3 regions of the Terrabacter sp. 2TAF16 genome follow, and region 3 is predicted to be linked to each of the others. Evidence: predicted binding sites of a transcription regulator. Region 3 holds the regulator's gene; each other region holds the start of a gene.
The links. Region 3 encodes HrcA, which represses chaperone genes, less so after heat shock. Its sites were predicted from a motif close to TTNGCACTCGNNNNNNNCGAGTGCNAA; they were not measured.

Region 1: the regulator HrcA is predicted to act here: its motif matches at 1,726-1,752, upstream of groL (chaperonin GroEL).
Region 2: the regulator HrcA is predicted to act here: its motif matches at 1,072-1,098, upstream of groES (co-chaperone GroES).

Annotation. Positions count from the first base shown of each region.
Region 1 covers NZ_JBFRFZ010000006.1:611,377-615,139, forward strand. The annotation lists gene groL (chaperonin GroEL) at 1-1,607, opposite strand, end outside; gene AB4Z14_RS11715 (HIT family protein) at 1,829-2,254, opposite strand; gene AB4Z14_RS11720 (hypothetical protein) at 2,300-2,848, opposite strand; gene AB4Z14_RS11725 (MBL fold metallo-hydrolase) at 2,953-3,763, shown strand, end outside.
Region 2 covers NZ_JBFRFZ010000002.1:182,577-189,983, forward strand. The annotation lists gene AB4Z14_RS03035 (THUMP-like domain-containing protein) at 1-1,012, opposite strand, end outside; gene groES (co-chaperone GroES) at 1,251-1,547, shown strand; gene groL (chaperonin GroEL) at 1,682-3,298, shown strand; gene AB4Z14_RS03050 (WhiB family transcriptional regulator) at 3,494-3,781, opposite strand; gene AB4Z14_RS03055 (sigma-70 family RNA polymerase sigma factor) at 4,157-4,723, shown strand; gene AB4Z14_RS03060 (hypothetical protein) at 4,720-5,790, shown strand; gene guaB (IMP dehydrogenase) at 5,833-7,350, shown strand.
Region 3 covers NZ_JBFRFZ010000005.1:87,066-94,472, reverse strand. The annotation lists gene AB4Z14_RS07685 (CHAP domain-containing protein) at 1-125, shown strand, start outside; gene AB4Z14_RS07680 (DUF3097 domain-containing protein) at 196-1,080, opposite strand; gene hrcA (heat-inducible transcriptional repressor HrcA) at 1,248-2,291, shown strand; gene dnaJ (molecular chaperone DnaJ) at 2,374-3,507, shown strand; gene AB4Z14_RS07665 (16S rRNA (uracil(1498)-N(3))-methyltransferase) at 3,526-4,269, shown strand; gene AB4Z14_RS07660 (Gmad2 immunoglobulin-like domain-containing protein) at 4,352-5,545, opposite strand; gene AB4Z14_RS07655 (SigE family RNA polymerase sigma factor) at 5,542-6,189, opposite strand; gene AB4Z14_RS07650 (glycoside hydrolase) at 6,329-7,407, opposite strand, start outside.

The DNA.
Region 1 (3,763 bases), on a different contig from region 3:
CCCATGTCGTCGCCACCGGGCATGGCCGGCGCGTGCTTCTCGGGCTTGTCGGCGATGACGGCCTCGGTCGTGAGGAAGAGCGCCGCGATCGAGGCTGCGTTCTGCAGCGCCGAGCGCGTCACCTTGACCGGGTCGATGATGCCGGCGGCGAGCAGGTCGACGTACTCACCCGACGCGGCGTTGAGACCGTGACCGGCCTCGAGACCGCGCACCTTCTCCGCGACGACGCCACCCTCGAGACCGGCGTTGATCGCGATCTGCTTGAGCGGGGCCTCGGTCGCGACGCGCACGATGTTGGCGCCGGTCGCCTCGTCACCCTCGAGCACGAGCTCGTCGAGCGCCTTGGCGGCCTGGATGAGAGCGACGCCACCACCGGCGACGATGCCCTCCTCGACGGCAGCCTTCGCGTTGCGGACGGCGTCCTCGATGCGGTGCTTGCGCTCCTTGAGCTCGACCTCGGTGGCCGCGCCCGCCTTGATGACGGCGACGCCGCCGGCGAGCTTGGCGAGGCGCTCCTGGAGCTTCTCGCGGTCGTAGTCGGAGTCCGACTTCTCGATCTCGGCCTTGATCTGGGCGATGCGGCCCTCGATCTGCGAGCGGTCCTCGGCGTCCTCGACGATGGTCGTCTCGTCCTTGGTGACGACGACCTTGCGAGCGCGGCCGAGCAGGTCGAGGGTGGCGTTCTCGAGCTTGAGACCGACCTCCTCGGAGATGACCTGGCCACCGGTGAGGATGGCGATGTCGGTGAGCATGGCCTTGCGGCGGTCGCCGAAGCCGGGAGCCTTGACGGCGACCGACTTGAACGTGCCCTTGATCTTGTTCACGACGAGCGTCGCGAGGGCCTCACCCTCGATGTCCTCGGCGATGATCAGCAGCGGCTTGCCCGACTGCATGACCTTCTCGAGGAGCGGGATGAGGTCCTTGATGTTGCCGATCTTGGAGTTCGCGACGAGCACGTAGGCGTCGTCGAGGACGGCCTCCATGCGCTCGGTGTCGGTGACGAAGTAGGCGGAGATGTAGCCCTTGTCGAAGCGCATACCCTCCGTCATCTCCAGCTCGAGGCCCATGGTGTTGGAGTCCTCGACGGTGATGACACCTTCCTTGCCGACCTTGTCCATCGCCTCGGCGATGAGAGCACCGATCTCCTCGTCGGCCGCCGAGATGCTGGCGGTCGAGGCGATCTGCTCCTTGGTCTCGATCTCCTTGGCCTGCTCGAGCAGGCGGGCGGTGACGGCCTCGACGGCCTTCTCGATGCCGCGCTTGAGCGCCATCGGGTTGGCGCCGGCGGCCACGTTGCGCAGGCCTTCCTTCACCATCGCCTGGGCGAGCACGGTCGCCGTCGTCGTGCCGTCACCGGCGACGTCGTCGGTCTTCTTGGCAACTTCCTTGACGAGCTCCGCGCCGATCTTCTCGTACGGGTCGTCGAGCTCGATCTCCTTGGCGATCGAGACGCCGTCGTTGGTGATCGTGGGGGCGCCCCACTTCTTCTCCAGGACGACGTTGCGGCCCTTGGGGCCGAGGGTCACGCGGACGGCGTCGGCGAGGATGTTCATTCCCCGCTCGAGCCCGCGACGCGCCTCTTCGTCAAACGCAATGGTCTTGGCCATTCGGGTGGTCCTCCACGCGAATCGTTGGTGGTGGCCCGCATGACGCCCGCGACGGACGGGACCGGTCTCCCCAGCTTCATGTAGCTGCGAACCCAGCCCCTCGGCATACGGCCCATTTCTGTCACTCCCCTAGGGAGAGTGCTAACGCCATTATTGGCACTCTCGGGGTGAGAGTGCAAACGTCTGGCCCCACGGGATGGGGCGTATGCCGTCCGCTCGGGTCAGGCGTCCACGGCCGGTGCCAGCGCGGCGGCGATCCGGGCGGCATGCTCGGCGGACTCCTGCTCCGAGGCATAGGTCGTCCGCGGCCAGAAGAAGCCGCGCAGCCCGTCGCCCTTGGTGCGCGGGACGACGTGCACGTGCAGGTGCGGCACGGACTGGCTCACGACGTTGTTCATCGCCACGAACGTGCCCTGTGCGCCGAGCGCCCCGACGACGGCCGCGGCGAGGCGCTGGGTGGCCCCGAGCACCGTGGCGTGCAGCTCGGCCGGGAGGTCGAGGAGGGTGTCGACGTGTCGTCGCGGCACGAGCAGGACGTGACCCTTGAAGACCGGGCGGCGGTCGAGGAAGGCGACGAGGTCCGGCTCGTCGAGCACGACGTCGGCCGGCACCTCCCCCGCCACGATCGAACAGAAGATGCAGTCCATGGCGACAGGCTCCCACGCCTGGTCGCGTCGGCCCGGTCGGGCAGGTCAGCAGATGATGAGCAGGAAGCAGCCGCCGTCGCTCGACGTCGGCGAGGGGGTCGGCGTCGGGGTGGGCTTCTTCGTCGAGGTCGGCTTCGGCTTCGGGTTCGGGTTGCCCCTCGTGGGCGTCGACGACGGGCTCGGGGCCACGGTCGAGGTCGGCGCGGGCGGCGTCGTGGCCCGGCTCGACGACGGGGCGGGAGCCGAGGTGGTCGGCACCGACGAGGTCGGGTCGGAGGCCGGCTCGACGACGGCGGTCGCCGGGGCGCGCGTGGTCCCGGGGCGGGTGGTCCCGGTCGCGGCGGTGGGCGTGCCGGTCGCGGCAGAGGAGGTGTCGGCCGAGCCCCAGCCGTCGTCGGAGGTCGTGCTCGTCCAGTCACCGTCGGGCAGGCCGGGGAAGCCGCTGGACGACATCGCCTCGTCGCTCCAGCTGTCGCCCGACCAGTAGGCGACGGCGCCGGTCGAGAGCAGTGCGACGGCCGCGAGGACGGCGGCGATGAGGACCTTGCGTCGGGACTTCGAGCCGGGAGTGGAGGTGTGGTTCTCGGTCGACATGGTCCACAAACGTAGAGGAATCGGGCGGGAGACGCCTCCTCAGAGGGTGGCCGCTACGGTGGTCCCATGCTCGGGGAGACGTGGATCACACCGAGGTACGCGGGGTGAGCGCGCCGCCGTCCGGGGACCGTCCCGCGGCGACGACCGGCTTCGTCGAGGTCGCCGACCGGGTCTTCGTCGCGCGCTACCGGCAGTGGGACGTCAACGTCGGCCTGGTGCTCGGTCGTCACGGTGCCGTCGTCATCGACACGCGGGCGAGCGGCATCCAAGGCAGCCAGGTCCTCGACGACATCCGACGCCTCGGCCGTGACATCGAGGTCCGCCACGTCGTCAACACGCACGTCCACTTCGACCACACCTTCGGCAACACCGCCTTCGAGACCGCCATCGTCCACGCCCACGACAACGTCGGGCGCACCATCGACGCCGATGCCGAGCGGATCAAGGCCGCCTTTCGGGCCGACCCCGGAGACGGCCCGGAGTACGGCTACACCGCGCGCGACGCCGCCGAGGTGATGGCGACCGTGGTCCGCGGGCCCGACCGCACCTTCGGCTCGAACGCGACGATCGACCTCGGTGACCGCGTCGTCACGATGACGTACGCCGGCCGCGGCCACACCGACGGAGACGTGGCCGTGCTCGTGCCCGACACCGACGCGATGTTCCTCGGCGACCTCGTCGAGGAGAGCGCCCACCCGTCGTTCGGCGACGACTGCTGGCCGCTCGAGTGGGCCGACACCCTCACCTCGCACCTCGTCCTGGCCGAGGACCGCACGGTCGTCGTGCCGGGACACGGACATCCCGTGGACGGCGCCTTCGTGGCTCGCCAGCGCGACGAGCTCGCTGTCGTCGCCGCCGTGATCCGCGAGCGCCGGCTCGGCGCGGCATCGCTCACGGAGGCGTTGAACGCGCCGG
Region 2 (7,407 bases), on a different contig from region 3:
GTCGCGCCCACGGCAGCTCGCGCGCGACGCCGCTCGAGACGTAGCCGACGCCCGTCGCGAGCTCGGCGCCGTCGACGGCCGCCACGAGCGCCCCCGTGAGCCCGGCCCGGATGACGGCCCGGTCCGGCTCGTAGAGCCACTCGCCGATGTCGGTCACCGACCCGAGGCCGGGCCTCTGGCCGCCGTCGACCGCATCCTGATCCGTGACGACGGAGGTCGAGGTCTCGGTGCACACGGCGGCGGTCCGTCCGGCGGTCGCGACGAGCGGTCCCCACCAGACTGCGCACTCGAGCACCTCGCCGTGCCACGACGTCCACTGCGCCTCCGCCCCCGACGGGACCGAGCCGTGCGGGAACGCGGGGGAGAGCTTGGCCCCCGTCGCCGGCACCTGCGCCGCGAAGTCGAGCACCTGTGACCACGACGGCGAGATCGCGTCGAGCGAGAAGACGCGCTTCGTGCGCCCGCTGATGTCGGCCACGCCGGTGACGCGGCGGGCCGGGTCGAGCCACAGCCCGAGGTGCCGTCGCCCCTCGCCCTGCGGCAGGCGTACGTCCTCGGCGAGCCCGTGCGTCACCCGGGCTGACGGCCAGTGACGCAGGTTGACCGCGGCGACGCGGGCGGTCGTGTCGTCGGCGTCGACCGCGTGAACTGTCAGGTCCAGCCCGGCGAACGCCATGGCGTCGGCGCCCAGCCCGCACCCGAGGTCGTAGACGTCGCGGACCCCGGCGGCGGCATACCGGTGCGCGTGCCGTGCGGCGATGGCGAGGCGGGTCGACTGCTCGAGCCCGTCGGAGGTGAAGAGCATGCCGGCGGCGAAGTCGCCGAACTTCTCGGTGCCCCGCGAGCGCAGCCGCGACTGGGTCATCGCGGCCGCGACGAGGTCGGCCGCGAAGCCCGCCTCGCGCAGCCGGCCCTGCAGGTGCAGCGAGCCGTCCTCGTCGTAGGGAGGCAGCGACTGGAGCAGGGCCCAGCCCTCACCTGCGGCGAGGCGATCGACCATGGCGGCATCCATGGCCTCATCCTGCCAGCGCCGGTGGGTGCGCCCGTCCGGGCCGCGGCGCGCCGACGAATCTGGCACTCGACTTGACCGAGTGCTAATGACAAACCTAGATTTCATCTTGTTGGCACTCTCGACCTGAAAGTGCCAGCACCCTCATCGAGGGAGGTCGACCCCCGCGACGGCGGCCAGCCTCGAAGAGCCCACAGTCCGTAGTCAGTTTTCCGACTGTCCCGAAGGGAAGGTCACCACCGTGTCGGTTTCCATCAAGCCGCTCGAAGACCGCATCGTCGTCAAGTCCCTCGAGGCCGAGCAGACCACTGCTTCCGGCCTCGTCATCCCGGACACGGCCAAGGAGAAGCCCCAGGAGGGCGAGGTCCTCGCTGTCGGCCCCGGCCGCTTCAACGACACCGGCACCGAGCGCGTCCCGCTCGACGTCAAGGTCGGCGACAAGGTCATCTACAGCAAGTACGGCGGCACCGAGGTCAAGTACGGCGGCGAGGAGTTCCTGATCCTCTCGGCCCGCGACGTCCTCGCCATCGTCGGCTGACCCAGCCGTATGCCGTGACCGCACCCCGGTGAGCCCCGCTGGGGTCTCCCCGGGGTGCGTCTCGTTTGACCGGGCATGCTCGCAGATGCCCGGATTCCCAAGAACCACAAAGCAACCCGAGCCAAAGGAACACCATGGCCAAGCAGCTGGAGTTCGACGACTCCGCCCGCAAGTCGCTCGAGCGCGGCGTTGACGCGCTCGCCAACGCCGTCAAGGTGACGCTCGGCCCGAAGGGCCGCAACGTCGTCATCGACAAGAAGTGGGGCGCCCCCACGATCACGAACGACGGCGTGACCATCGCCCGCGAGATCGAGCTCGAGGACCCCTACGAGAACCTCGGCGCCCAGCTCGCCAAGGAGGTCGCGACCAAGACCAACGACGTCGCCGGTGACGGCACGACGACCGCGACCGTGCTCGCCCAGGCCATGGTCAAGGAGGGCCTGCGCAACGTCGCCGCGGGTGCCGCCCCGGCCGCGCTCAAGCGCGGCATGGACAAGGCCGTGACCGCGGTCAACGACCGCCTCCTCGAGAACGCCCGCGAGGTCGACGGCAAGGACGAGATCGCCTCCGTGGCCACGCTCTCCGCCCAGGACGCCACCCTCGGTGGCCTCATCGGCGAGGCGTTCGACAAGGTCGGCAAGGACGGCGTCATCACCGTCGAGGAGTCGTCGACGACGGCGACCGAGCTCGAGTTCACCGAGGGCATGCAGTTCGACAAGGGCTACCTCTCGGCGTACTTCGTCACCGACACCGAGCGCATGGAGACCGTCCTCGAGGACGCCTACGTGCTCATCAACCAGGGCAAGATCTCCTCGGTCGCCGAGGTGCTCCCGGTCCTCGAGAAGGTCGTGCAGTCCGGCAAGCCGCTGCTCATCATCGCCGAGGACGTCGACGGCGAGGCCCTCTCGACGCTCGTCGTCAACAAGATCCGCGGCACCTTCAACGTCGCGGCCGTCAAGGCCCCCGGCTTCGGCGACCGCCGCAAGGCCATGCTCCAGGACATCGCCATCCTCACCGGTGGCCAGGTCATCGCGCCCGAGGTCGGCCTCAGCCTCGACCAGGCCGACCTGACCGTCCTCGGCCAGGCCCGCCGCGTCGTCCTCACCAAGGACAACACGACGATCATCGACGGCAACGGCGAGGAGGGCGAGGTCTCCGGCCGCGTCCACCAGATCAAGGCCGAGATCGAGCGCACCGACTCCGACTGGGACCGCGAGAAGCTCCAGGAGCGCCTCGCCAAGCTTGCCGGTGGCGTCTGCGTCATCAAGGTCGGCGCGCACACCGAGGTCGAGCTCAAGGAGAAGAAGCACCGCATCGAGGACGCCATCTCGGCGACCCGCGCGGCCATCGAGGAGGGCATCGTCGCCGGTGGCGGCACCGCCCTCATCCACGCCGCGTCGGCCATCGACGCCCTCGAGCTGACCGGTGACGAGGCCACTGGCGCGTCCATCGTGCGCAAGGCCGTCGCCGAGCCGCTGCGCTGGATCGCCGAGAACGCCGGCCTCCAGGGCTACGTCGTCACCTCCAAGGTGGCCGAGCTGCCCATCGGCCAGGGCCTCAACGCGGCGACGGGCGAGTACGGCGACCTCATCGCCGCGGGCGTCATCGACCCGGTCAAGGTCACCCGTTCCGCGTTGCGCAACGCCGAGTCCATCGCGTCGATGATCCTCACGACCGACACGCTCGTCGTCGACAAGCCCGAGGACGAGGAGCCGGCGGCCGGCGGTCACGGCCACGGTCACGGTCACTGACCGACCGCGCGACACGGCATACGACCGGGGTCCTTCACGGGCCCTGGTCCCACGCCCCGGCACGACAGCGAGGGCCGCTCCCCGACGGGGAGCGGCCCTCGCTGCGTCTCGACCTCCGCGACCCCGTCGTGTCTCGCGGTCCGGTCGAGCGGCTGCGTCGGTCGTCGGCGGCGTGTGCCGGCGACCGTCAGACGGTCAGGAAGCCTCCTGGATGCCGTCGTAGAGGACCTCGCGCTCGGCCTCGGTCAGCCCGCCCCAGACGCCGTACGGCTCGCGGACCTCGAGGGCGTGCGAGCGGCACTGGGCCACGACGGGACAGGCGGCGCACACGGCCTTGGCCTGGGCGTCCCGGTTGCGACGGCGTGGTCCGCGCTCGCCCTCGGGGTGGAAGAAGACCTCGGGGCTGACGCCTCGGCAGGCCCCGTCCAGCTGCCAGTCCCAGAGGTCGGCTACCGGTCCGGGCAGGCGGGTGATCTCGGCCATGAACTCGTCTCTCGGTCGGGCGGGGGTGCCCGCCGTGTCGTACCGGCCCGCTCGGTGCGTGTGGTGGGTCGCGGGGCCGCGGAATCGACGCTAACCGGGCACGCGATCACGGATAAAGAGCGGAATCTTAAGGACTTGTTCAAGAATTGCCATCTGGATGGCATGCTCGTCCAAGGAGGCGGATCCGACCATCCGAACTCGTCCCGAGGGGTCCGTTCGCACTACCATGGCCCCGCTCTGGGCGAGCACCGACGGCGGCGCAGACGAAGGCGTCGCCTGCACAGACAGCAGTTCGGGGGGACGAGGACTCACATGGGTCTTGGTTGGTCCACGCACGCCGGCGTAACACCCGGCGGCGTTGGTGCGATGGAGCGGATGGACGCTCCATCGCTTCGTGAGCTCGTGGCCCTCGCCGCGCGTGACGACAACGCGCGCGACGTGCTGCTGGCGCGCGTCAGGGACATGGCCCTGCGGTACTCCCGCGTCCGCCTCGGCCGCTTCGGCGCCGAGGACACAGCCCAGGACGTCGCTCAGGAGGTGTGCATGGCCGTCGTGACCGCCCTGCCGACCTACCAGGAGCGCGGGCTGCCCTTCGAGGCGTTCGTCTACACCATCACCTCCCGCAAGCTCGCCGACGCCCAGCGTGCCGCGATGCGCGGACCCTCACCCGTCGCCGACGTCCCCGACGGACCCGACGACGGTCCGTCGCCCGAGTCCGTCGCCGTCATGCGCGACGACGCCGCCACGGCGATGGCCCTCATGCAGCAGCTGCCCAGCGCGCAGCGCGAGATCCTCACGCTGCGCGTCGCCGTCGGCATGAGCACCGACGAGACCGCGGCCGCGCTCGGCATGTCCGCCGGCGCGATCCGCGTCGCCCAGCACCGGGCTCTGACGAGGCTACGCGCGATGGTCGCCGAGGCCGGGGCGGGTGACGTCGCGTGAACGACCTGTCTCCCCTGAGCGACCTCATCGCCGACGACCTGCTGCTCGACCGCCTCGCCGGCCGCGTGGACGCCGGGTCCGAGCCGGTCGCCACGTTGCTCGGTGCCCTCGCGGCCCACGCCGACACCCCGCTGCCCTCGCGCACCGGGCGCCGACGGATCGCCAACAAGCACCGCTACCTCGGGGCCTTCGCCGCCCTCGCGGTCGCAGCGTCCGGCGCCGGGGTCGCGGCGGCCGTCACGCTCCCGACCAACGGTCCGAGCCAGGCCGACCGCGCCCGCATCGTCAGGAAGATGGACGAGAGCGCCCGGAGCGACAGCCCCAGCGCGCTGCTCGCGCGACTCGGCCTCCCGCAGACCTCGGGCACCACCGAGGCCAAGGGACTCGTCCTCGCGCGCGCCGAGGACGGCACGATCGTGCTGCTGCCCGCCGCGGTGGTCGTCGCCCAGGGCCGCGCGGCTGCTGCGGGGATCAACGGCATGCCCGGCGCCGTCGCCGGTGCGGCGGGCGGTCGTCCGGTCGCGAACGGTCAGGTCGGCAAGGGCCAGGTCGGCAACGGTCAGGTCGGCAAGGGTCAGGTTGGCAAGGGCCAGGTCGGCAACCCGCAGGGCGGCACCGCGGCCGGCGGGGGCCAGACCGGCACGCCGCGGGCGACGAACAACGGCAAGAAGCCTGCCGCCGGCACCAAGGGCGGGAAGAAGGCGACCGCGACGCCGACGGCCACGCCGACTCCCACCCCGACGGGCACGTCCGAGGTCGTCCCGCAGGCCACGCTCGCCACGAGCACCCCCACGGCCCCGGCGTCCAAGACGCGCCCGACGGGACCCGTCCGTCCGCGCCCGACCGGAACCACGGGCGGCTCGAGCGAATCGGGATCGTCCGGCACCTCCGGCACCTCCGGCACCTCCGGCAGCACGAGCGACGGCACCAGCGGCACCGGCGGCACCAGCGGCACCAGCGGCACCGAGGGCCTCACCGACACCCTGTCGGGCACGCTCGACGGCGCCGCCTCGACGACGGCGAACGTCGTCGGCGCCCTCACGCTGCCCGTCGTGCCCACCCTCTGAGGCACGTTCGGTCGCACCCCCGGCAGCCCGTAGAATCGGGCAATGAGCCTCGGATCGTCTGACGTGCCCGCTGCTTTCGCCTCGATGGGGCTGACGTACGACGACGTCCTGCTCCTGCCGGGCTACAGCGACCTCGCCCCCAACGACATCGACACGACGACGCGCCTGACGCGCGAGCTGTCGATCCGGTCCCCGCTCATCTCGGCGGCGATGGACACCGTCACCGAGGCCCGGATGGCCATCGCGATGGCCCGCCAGGGTGGTCTCGGTGTCCTCCACCGCAACCTCTCGATCCAGGACCAGGCCTACCAGGTCGACCTCGTCAAGCGGACCCAGACCGGGATGATCTCCAACCCGATCACCATCGGTCCCGACCGCACCCTCGAGGAGCTCGACACGATCTGCGGCGAGTACCGCGTCTCGGGTCTGCCGGTCATCGGCGACGACAAGAAGCTCATCGGCATGGTGACCAACCGCGACCTGCGCTTCACGCCCGTCGCCGAGTGGGCCACGACGCTCGTGAGCGACGTCATGACCCCGATGCCGCTCATCACCGGCCCGGTGGGCATCGGGCGCGACGAGGCGACGGCACTGCTGCGCCAGCACAAGCGCGAGCGCCTGCCGATCGTCGACTCCGAGGGCCACCTCGCCGGGCTCATCACGGTCAAGGACTTCGTCAAGGGCGAGCAGTTCCCTGACGCGAGCAACGACGCCGACGGCCGCCTCATGGTCGGTGCGGCCATCGGCTACTTCGGCGACGCGTGGGAGCGCGCCACCACGCTCATCGAGGCCGGCGTCGACGTGCTCGTGGCCGACACCGCCCACGGCCACGTGCGCCTGCTCATCGAGATGGTCGCGCGCCTCAAGAGCGATCCCGCGACCCGCCACGTCCAGGTCATCGGCGGCAACGTCGCCACCCGCGAAGGCGCCCAGGCGTTCGTCGACGCCGGCGCCGACGCCGTCAAGGTCGGCGTGGGTCCGGGCTCGATCTGCACGACGCGCATCGTCACCGGGGTGGGTGCCCCGCAGGTCACCGCGGTCCACGCCGCCGCCCAGGCGTGCAAGCCGGCCGGTGTGCCGGTCATCGCCGACGGTGGCCTCCAGTACTCCGGCGACATCGCCAAGGCCATCGTCGCCGGCGCCGACTCGGTGATGGTCGGCTCGCTCCTCGCCGGCTGCGAGGAGAGCCCGGGAGAGCTGATCTTCGTCAACGGCAAGCAGTTCAAGGCCTACCGGGGCATGGGCTCGCTCGGCGCGATGAGCAGCCGGGGCAAGAAGTCCTACTCCAAGGACCGCTACTTCCAGGCCGAGGTCGACTCCGACGACAAGATCGTGCCCGAGGGGATCGAGGGCCGCGTGGCCTACCGTGGTCCGCTCGCGGCCGTCGCCCACCAGATGCTCGGTGGCCTGCGCCAGTCGATGTTCTACGTCGGCGCGCGCACGATCCCCGAGCTGCAGGACAAGGGCCAGTTCGTGCGCATCACGTCGGCCTCGCTCAAGGAGAGCCACCCGCACGACATCCAGGGCATCGTCGAGGCGCCCAACTACTCGATCGGCTGACACCGCGCTCCGGGCCACCCGGCGCACCACCCGATGACGTATGCCGTCCCGCGGAGC
Region 3 (7,407 bases):
TGGCCTCGGGCCGCGCCCGGGTCAACGCTGTCGTCGTCCCGGTCGGCGCCGACGGGGCGATCACGGTGCACACGAGCGCGGCGTCCTACCTCGTCGTCGACGTCCAGGGCTACCTCAAGAAGTGACCTGGGGGACCTGGGGGACCTGGGCGACCTGGGTGCCCAAGGCCACGGCGTCCCGGGCGCCCGTCGCCGCTCAGGCGCCGGGCTCCGTGACGAAGTCGATGAGCTCCTCGACGCTCGCGAGCAGCGTCGGCTCGAGGTCGGCGTAGGTGCGCACCGTGCCGAGGATCCGCTTCCACGCGTTGGCGATGTCGGCCTGGCTGGCGTGGGCCCAGCCGAGCTCGGCGCAGATGCCGTGCTTCCACGACGTCCCGCGCGGGATGACCGGCCACTGCTGCCAGCCGAGCCGTTCCGGTCGCACGGACTGCCAGACGTCGACGTAGGGGTGTCCGAGGATGCGCACGTGCTGGGACAGGCCGGGAAGCGCCTGGGCCTGCGCGACGATGCGGGCCTCCTTGGTGCCGGGGACGAGGTGGTCGACGAGCACGCCGAGGCGCCGACCAGGTCCCTGCTGGAACTCGGCGATGATGCCGGCGAGGTCGTCGACGCCGTCCATGAGCTCGACGACGACGCCCTCGACGCGCAGGTCGTCGCCCCAGACCTTCTCGACGAGCTCGGCGTCGTGACGACCCTCGACGTAGATCCGCGACCCGCTCGCGACGCGCGCTCGCGCTCCCTCGACGGCGACCGAGCCGCTCGCGGTCCGGGACGCGGCCCGGCGGGCGTCGGCGAGGGCGGCGCCGGCGGCGGCCTGCGGGGGAGTGAGCGTCACCGGGGCGCCGTCGACGAGGAAGCCCGGGCCGAGGGGGAAGGCCTTGGTGCGCCCGCGGCGGTCCTCGAGGTGGACGACGTGCATCCCGCCGGCCTTCTCGACCCGCACGACGGCGCCGACCCAGCCGGTCTCGACCTCCTCGACGACGAGGTCGGGCTCGGCCGGGGTCGGGGTCGACCGGCCGCGGCGCGGGGCACGCCAGTCGCCGCTGAGCACGTCGGATCCGTAGCGATCGTTGGGGGACACGACTAGGGAGGGTATGCCGCTTGGTGGACCCGGACGCAGCCGCCACGCGGGCGGGGTCGGAGCTGCCCCGACGGCATACGGTTGGATGAAATCGGAGATCCGCGAGGCACGACGTAGACTTGGCACTCGTCGATCGAGAGTGCCAGACCCGTGAAGGAGGGGACGCGATGAGCGAGGACCGCAGGCTGATGGTGCTGCGCGCGATCGTGCAGGACTACGTCCAGACCTCCGAGCCGGTGGGGAGCCGGGCCCTCGTCGAGCGCCACCACCTCGGCGTCAGCGCCGCGACCGTGCGCAACGACATGGCCCTGCTCGAGGAGGAGGGCCTGATCCACGCGCCGCACACGTCGGCCGGGCGCGTGCCCACCGACGCCGGCTACCGCGTCTTCGTCGACCGCCTGAGCGCCGTCAAGCCCCTCGGGTCGGGCGAGCGCCGGGCCATCGGCCAGTTCCTCGAGGGCGCCGTCGACCTCGACGACGTCGTCGACCGCACCGTGCGCCTGCTCGCGAGCCTGACCCGTCAGGTCGCCGTCGTGCAGTACCCCTCGCTCACGCGGTCGACGGTGCGCCACATCGAGCTCGTGCCGATGGGGTCCTCGCACCTGATGATCGTGCTCATCGTCAACACCGGGCGCGTCGAGCAGCGCGTCGTCGACACGGGCCGCGTGCTCTCCGACGGCACGGGCGAGGCGCTCGTCGCCACGATCCGCGCGCGCATCAACGAGGTGGCGGCCGGCGTGCCGTTCACCGTGGCCGCGACCCGCCTCCGGCGCCTCGTCGACGAGGCCGACGAGGCCGACCGTGCCGCCATGGAGGCCGTGGTGTCCGCCCTCGGCGACGCCCTCGTCGAGGAGCGTGAGGAGCGCGTCGTCCTCGCCGGTCAGGCCAATCTCGCACGCGCCGGCACCGACTTCCCCCGCACCATCGGCCCGATCCTCGAGGCACTCGAGGAGCACGTGACGCTGCTGCGCCTGCTCGGCCAGCTCGGCGACGACCCCGACCTCGTCTCCGTGCGCATCGGGTCCGAGAACCCCGTGACCGGGCTCCAGTCGACGTCCCTCGTGTCGATGGGCTACGGCTCCGGTGCCGAGCGCGTCGCGAGCCTTGGAGTGCTGGGCCCGACCCGCATGGACTACCCCACGACGATGGCCTCGGTCCGCGCCGTCGCGCGCTACGTCTCCGAGATCCTCGACGAGAACCAGGCCACCTGACCCACCTGCAGCACAGCGGCCAGTCCGCCGGCGCAGCGCCGCGCCGGAACCGAAAGCACCACGTACCAAAAGGAATCTCAGCTTGAACGACTACTACGCCGTCCTCGGGGTCTCGCGCGACGCGAGCCAGGAGGAGATCAAGAAGGCCTACCGTCGGCTCGCCCGCAAGCTGCACCCGGACGTGAATCCCGGCGCCGAGGCCGAGGAGGAGTTCAAGCGGGTCTCGCAGGCCTACGACGTGCTCTCCGACCCGCAGAAGCGCCAGTCCTTCGACATGGGCGCCGACCCCTTCGCCTCGGGTGGTGGCGCCGGTTTCGGTGCGGGACAGGGCTTCTCGTTCAGCGACGTCATGGACGCCTTCTTCGGCGCGGGCGCCCAGGCCGGCACGCGCGGACCCCGGGCCCGCGTGCAGCGCGGCCAGGACGCCCTCGTGCGCCTCGACATCGACCTGTCGAAGGCCGTCTTCGGCTCCGAGGAGGAGCTGACGCTCGACACCGCGGTCGGCTGCAAGCGCTGCGACGGCGACGGCGCCGAGCCCGGCACCGGTCGCCAGACCTGCCAGATCTGCAAGGGCGCCGGTGAGGTGCAGCAGATCCAGCGGAGCTTCCTCGGCCAGGTCATGACCTCGCGCCCGTGCGTCAACTGCCAGGGCTACGGCTCGACCCTCACCGACCCGTGCCACGACTGCTCGGGTGACGGCCGCGTGCGCACCCGTCGCTCGCTCAAGCTCAAGGTGCCCGCGGGCGTCGACACCGGCACCCGCATCCAGCTGACCGGAGAGGGCGAGGTCGGCCCCGGCAACGGGCCCAAGGCCGACCTCTACGTCGAGATCCGCGTCGTCAACCACGACACCTACACCCGTCGCGGTGACGACCTGCACTGCAACGTCGAGCTGCCCATGGCCGCGGCCGCACTCGGCACGAGCTTCAAGCTGTCCACCTTCGACGGCATGCAGGACCTCGAGATCAAGCCCGGCACGCAGAGCGGCGACGTGCTGACCCTGCGCGGCCTCGGCGTCACCCACCTGCGCCACGGGGGTCGCGGCGACCTGCTCGTGCACGCCACGGTGCAGACGCCGACCCGCCTGACCGAGGAGCAGCGGGAGCTGCTGCACCAGTTCGCGACCCTGCGCGGCGAGGAGCGACACGAGGGTCGCCTCACCCCCGCCAACAAGGGGCTGTTCGGCAAGCTGCGCGACGCCTTCAAGGAGAAGTGACCCCCACGTGAGTGCCCGGTGACCCACCAGCTCTTCCTCGGCGAGCCGTCCGCGGTCGCCGGGGCCGTCGTCGGGGCGTCCCTGCTCCTCGACGGTGACGAGGGGCGTCACGCCGCGACGGTCGTGCGCATCCGACCGGGTGAGCGCTACTTCGTCGCCGACGGTGCGGGCCGGCGCGCCCTGCTCGAGGCCACCGACGTCGACCGGGCATGGGTGCGGGGCCGCGTGATCGAGGTCAGCGACGAGGCCGAGCCGGCCCCACGCCTCGTCCTCGTCCAGGCCCTCGCCAAGGGCGACCGTGACGAGCAGGCCGTCGAGGCCGCCACCGAGCTCGGTGTCGACGAGGTCGTGCCCTGGCAGGCGGAGCGCTCCGTCGTCGTCTGGCGCGGAGACCGCGCCGCCAAGTCCCTGGCCAAGTGGGCCGCGGTCGTGGCCCGGGCGACCAAGCAGTCACGCCGGTCGCGTGTGCCGGTGACGTCCCCCGCGGTCGGGCTCGCTCCGCTCGTGGCCCGTGTCGGGGAGGCCTCACTCACGCTCGTGCTCCACGAGGACGCCACCGAGCCGCTCGCGTCCGTCGAGCTGCCCGCTTCGGGCGACGTGCTCGTTGTCGTCGGTCCGGAGGGTGGCATCACCGACCGCGAGATCGACGCCCTCAGCGCCGCGGGAGCGCGACCGGTCCGGCTCGGGTCGACGATCCTGCGGGCGTCGTCCGCCGGTCCCGCCGCCCTCGCCGTCCTCAGCGCACGCACCCGCTGGACCTGACGGCATACGCCCTCTGGTTCGAGGTGATCTCGTCACGGGGGTGGGTGCCGCGCTCACCTCGAACGGGGTGGAGCGGGTCCGGTCAGCGAGCGGTCACAGGGACGAGCTGCTCCGCGAGCGGCGACCCGTCCTTCGCGCTGCTGGCGAAGACGCGGACGACATAGTCGCCGGGCGCCAGCGACGACTTCGTGGTGAACCGGTACGTGCCGCGGTCCGGGGCACCCACCGACGCCGTCGTGAAGCCGTGGTCGACGCGTTGGCCGTCGCGGAGGAGCTCCCACTCGACGGTGGCCTCGAACGTGCTGGCGACGCCCTTGACGGTGAGCCGTGCGCCGGCCTTGACGGCGGAGCCCCGGGCCGGCTCGTCGACCCAGACGGGTGCGACCTGGTCGAGGACCGTCATCGGGTCGGTGGGCCGCGTGAAGGACGCCGAGACCGGGTGGCCCGGTGAGACCTCGCTGCCGCCGTCGGCGAGCTCGAAGCGGACGGGCCGTGCCGTGCCCGCCGCGGCCTGTGCGGTCCAGCCGAGCTGCTCCGCGGCGAGGGAGTCCGTGCTGGTCGTGCCCGACGAGAGGCGGACGGTGATCGCGCCCGGACCGATCGTCACCGACTGCACGCTCACCCCCGACCACGCGAACGCGTAGGAGGAGCCCTTCGGCGGTGTGCCCGTCGCGAGGCGGAGCGCGGCCAGGGCCCGGGCCTCACCGATCACCGGCGTCGTGACACCGGTCGACACGAACTCGCGGAAGAGACGGAGCTGGTCGCTGCCGGCCACGACCGGGCCGAGGTAGTAGACCGGCACGCTCGCGGTCGTCGTGGCCGGGGGCGGGAGCGCGGTCGTCGCCGGGGAGGTCGGCCGCTGCGCGGTCTGCGTCGGGACGCTCGACGGTGCGCCGGACGACGTCGGGGTCGACGCCCGCGCGGTCGAGGTGGCCACGTCGGTCGGAGTCCCGGCGACCGGTGGTGTCGGCGCGGACGGCCGGTTCACGGCCCAGACGGTGCCGGCGACGAGGACGGCGGCGGCCGCCGCCACCGCAGGGACGAGCCACCGGTGGCGCCGGGACCCGGAGCCGGCGCCGGTGCCGGCCCCCCAGGACGACTCGTCCGACGCATGGGCGTCGGCGAGGATCGCGCCGAGTCGGTCGGTGGGGGTGATCGACCGCGCCTCGGCATCGAGGGCGCGGCGCACCCGGTCCTCGACGGGGCGCAGCCCGGCACCGATGAGGGTCGGCTCCTCGCCGGGCGTCTCGCCCGGTCGCGTCGGCTCGGTGTTCATGACAGCTCCAGGGGGTCGATGGTGCGTCGCAGGGCCGTCAGGCCGCGGTGGGCGTGGGTCTTCACGGCGCCGGGGGAGATCTCGAGGGTGTGGGCGATCTGGGCCTCGGAGAGGTCGGAGTAGTAGCGCAGCACGAGCACCTCCCGCTGCCGGGAGGGCAGGGTGCGCAGCGCGTCCAGGACGGCGTCGCGGTCGGCCGTGTGGAGCACCTGGGTCTCGGCGCTGCCGTGGGTGCCTCGACCCGGGGCGTCGGCAGCGCCCGCGTCGCGGACGTTCTGGCGGTCGACGACGACGGTGTGCCGCTGCACCGACCGGCACCCGTTGACGACGGCGGTCTGGAGGTAGCCGACGACGCGGCCGCCGTCCCGGATGGCCGACCAGCTGCGGTGCGTCGCGACGAACGCGTCCTGCACGACGTCCTCCGCTGCCAGCTGGTCGCGCAGCAGCAGCCAGGCCAGGCGGACGAGCCGCTGCCAGTGCGCGTGGTAGAGCTCGGTGATGGCGACGTCGGGGTCGGTCGGCAGCTCGGACCCGCCGGGGGTGACCACTCCTCCGGCGTCCGGGGCGGGAGCCCCACCACCGCCCGTGGCGGGAAGACCAGCGGCCCCGGAGGCCGCGGGGTCGCTGAGCTGGCCGGCCGGCATACCCAACGTTCTCACGGACAGATGACGCGCAACGGGAGCACAGGGTTGACACGTCGGAGGCGTGAGGGTCCGGAATGCGCCGCAGGTCCACGGCTGCCCGGGGGCTGCCGTGGACCTGCGGTTCGAGCGACCGGTCGGGTCAGCCGGCCGCCTTGGCCAGGACCTCGACCTCGCTGACGGTCATGTAGCTCGCCGCCGTCATGACGACCCGCACTGCCGAGGTACGTGTGGGGGTGATCGGCACCGTCACCACCGGTGCGGCTGGTCCGCTCGCAGCCACCGTCACCTCGCTCGACACGGGGGTCCAGGTGCTGCCCACGAGCGCCTCGACGTGGAGCGTCCGGGCGTAGCTGACGTTCCCGCCGTCCTGGTAGAAGCGGGTCGTCACCCGGGTGACGTCCCGAGCGCCGGGCAGTGTGACCGTCAGGGTGTCGCCGGGACGCTGGGTGCCCGAGCGCCAGTTCGACCAGGCCTTGTCGGTCAGCACGCCGTTGACGATGCCCTGCACGGAGTAGCCCGGCTCCGTGAAGGTGGCCGAGGCCGTCGTGCCGGGGGCGAGGGCCGCATTGGCCTCGACCGGCTCGGTCACCGTGACGACCGCCGTGGCCGGTGCGGTGGACCCGTCGGGCAGGGTGGCTCGGCCGGGCAGCGTGACCGTGCCGACCGAGTCGTACGCCGCGCCGGTCGTGTCCCACGCCACCGGCAGGGTGACCGTCACGTCGTAGCGGTCCGACGTCGCCGTGACGGTTGCCGGCAGGTCCGGCGTGCCGCCGACGTACGTGCGTGCCGCGGCCGGCGTGGTCGACGAGATGGCGTCAACGGTGACGACGGCCCGTGCCGCGTACTCCCGCCCGGTGGCGGGGTCGGTGGCGGTGCCGAAGACGAAGACCTGGCCCGGGCGGGCCCACCGCACCGCGGGCACGGGGCGCCACGTCACGGGCAGGGCGGCCGTCGCGGCGCCGACGCGGTCGGGCGCCACCGCCGTGGGAAGGGTCGGAGCAACTCCGGGCATCGTGAAGACCGCGACGTCGGCGACGCCGCGCACGGTCTCGTCGACGAGTCGCCACCGCTGGTTCGCGGCGGCGTTCGGCTGCCAGACCCCCACGGACGAGCCGTCGGCCGTGGCCTGTCCGCCCACCTCGACGTTGCCGGGACCGGTCGCGCTCGAGATCGTCCACATGCCGTCGCCCGTGGTCGAGAGGTACCACTGTGCCGATG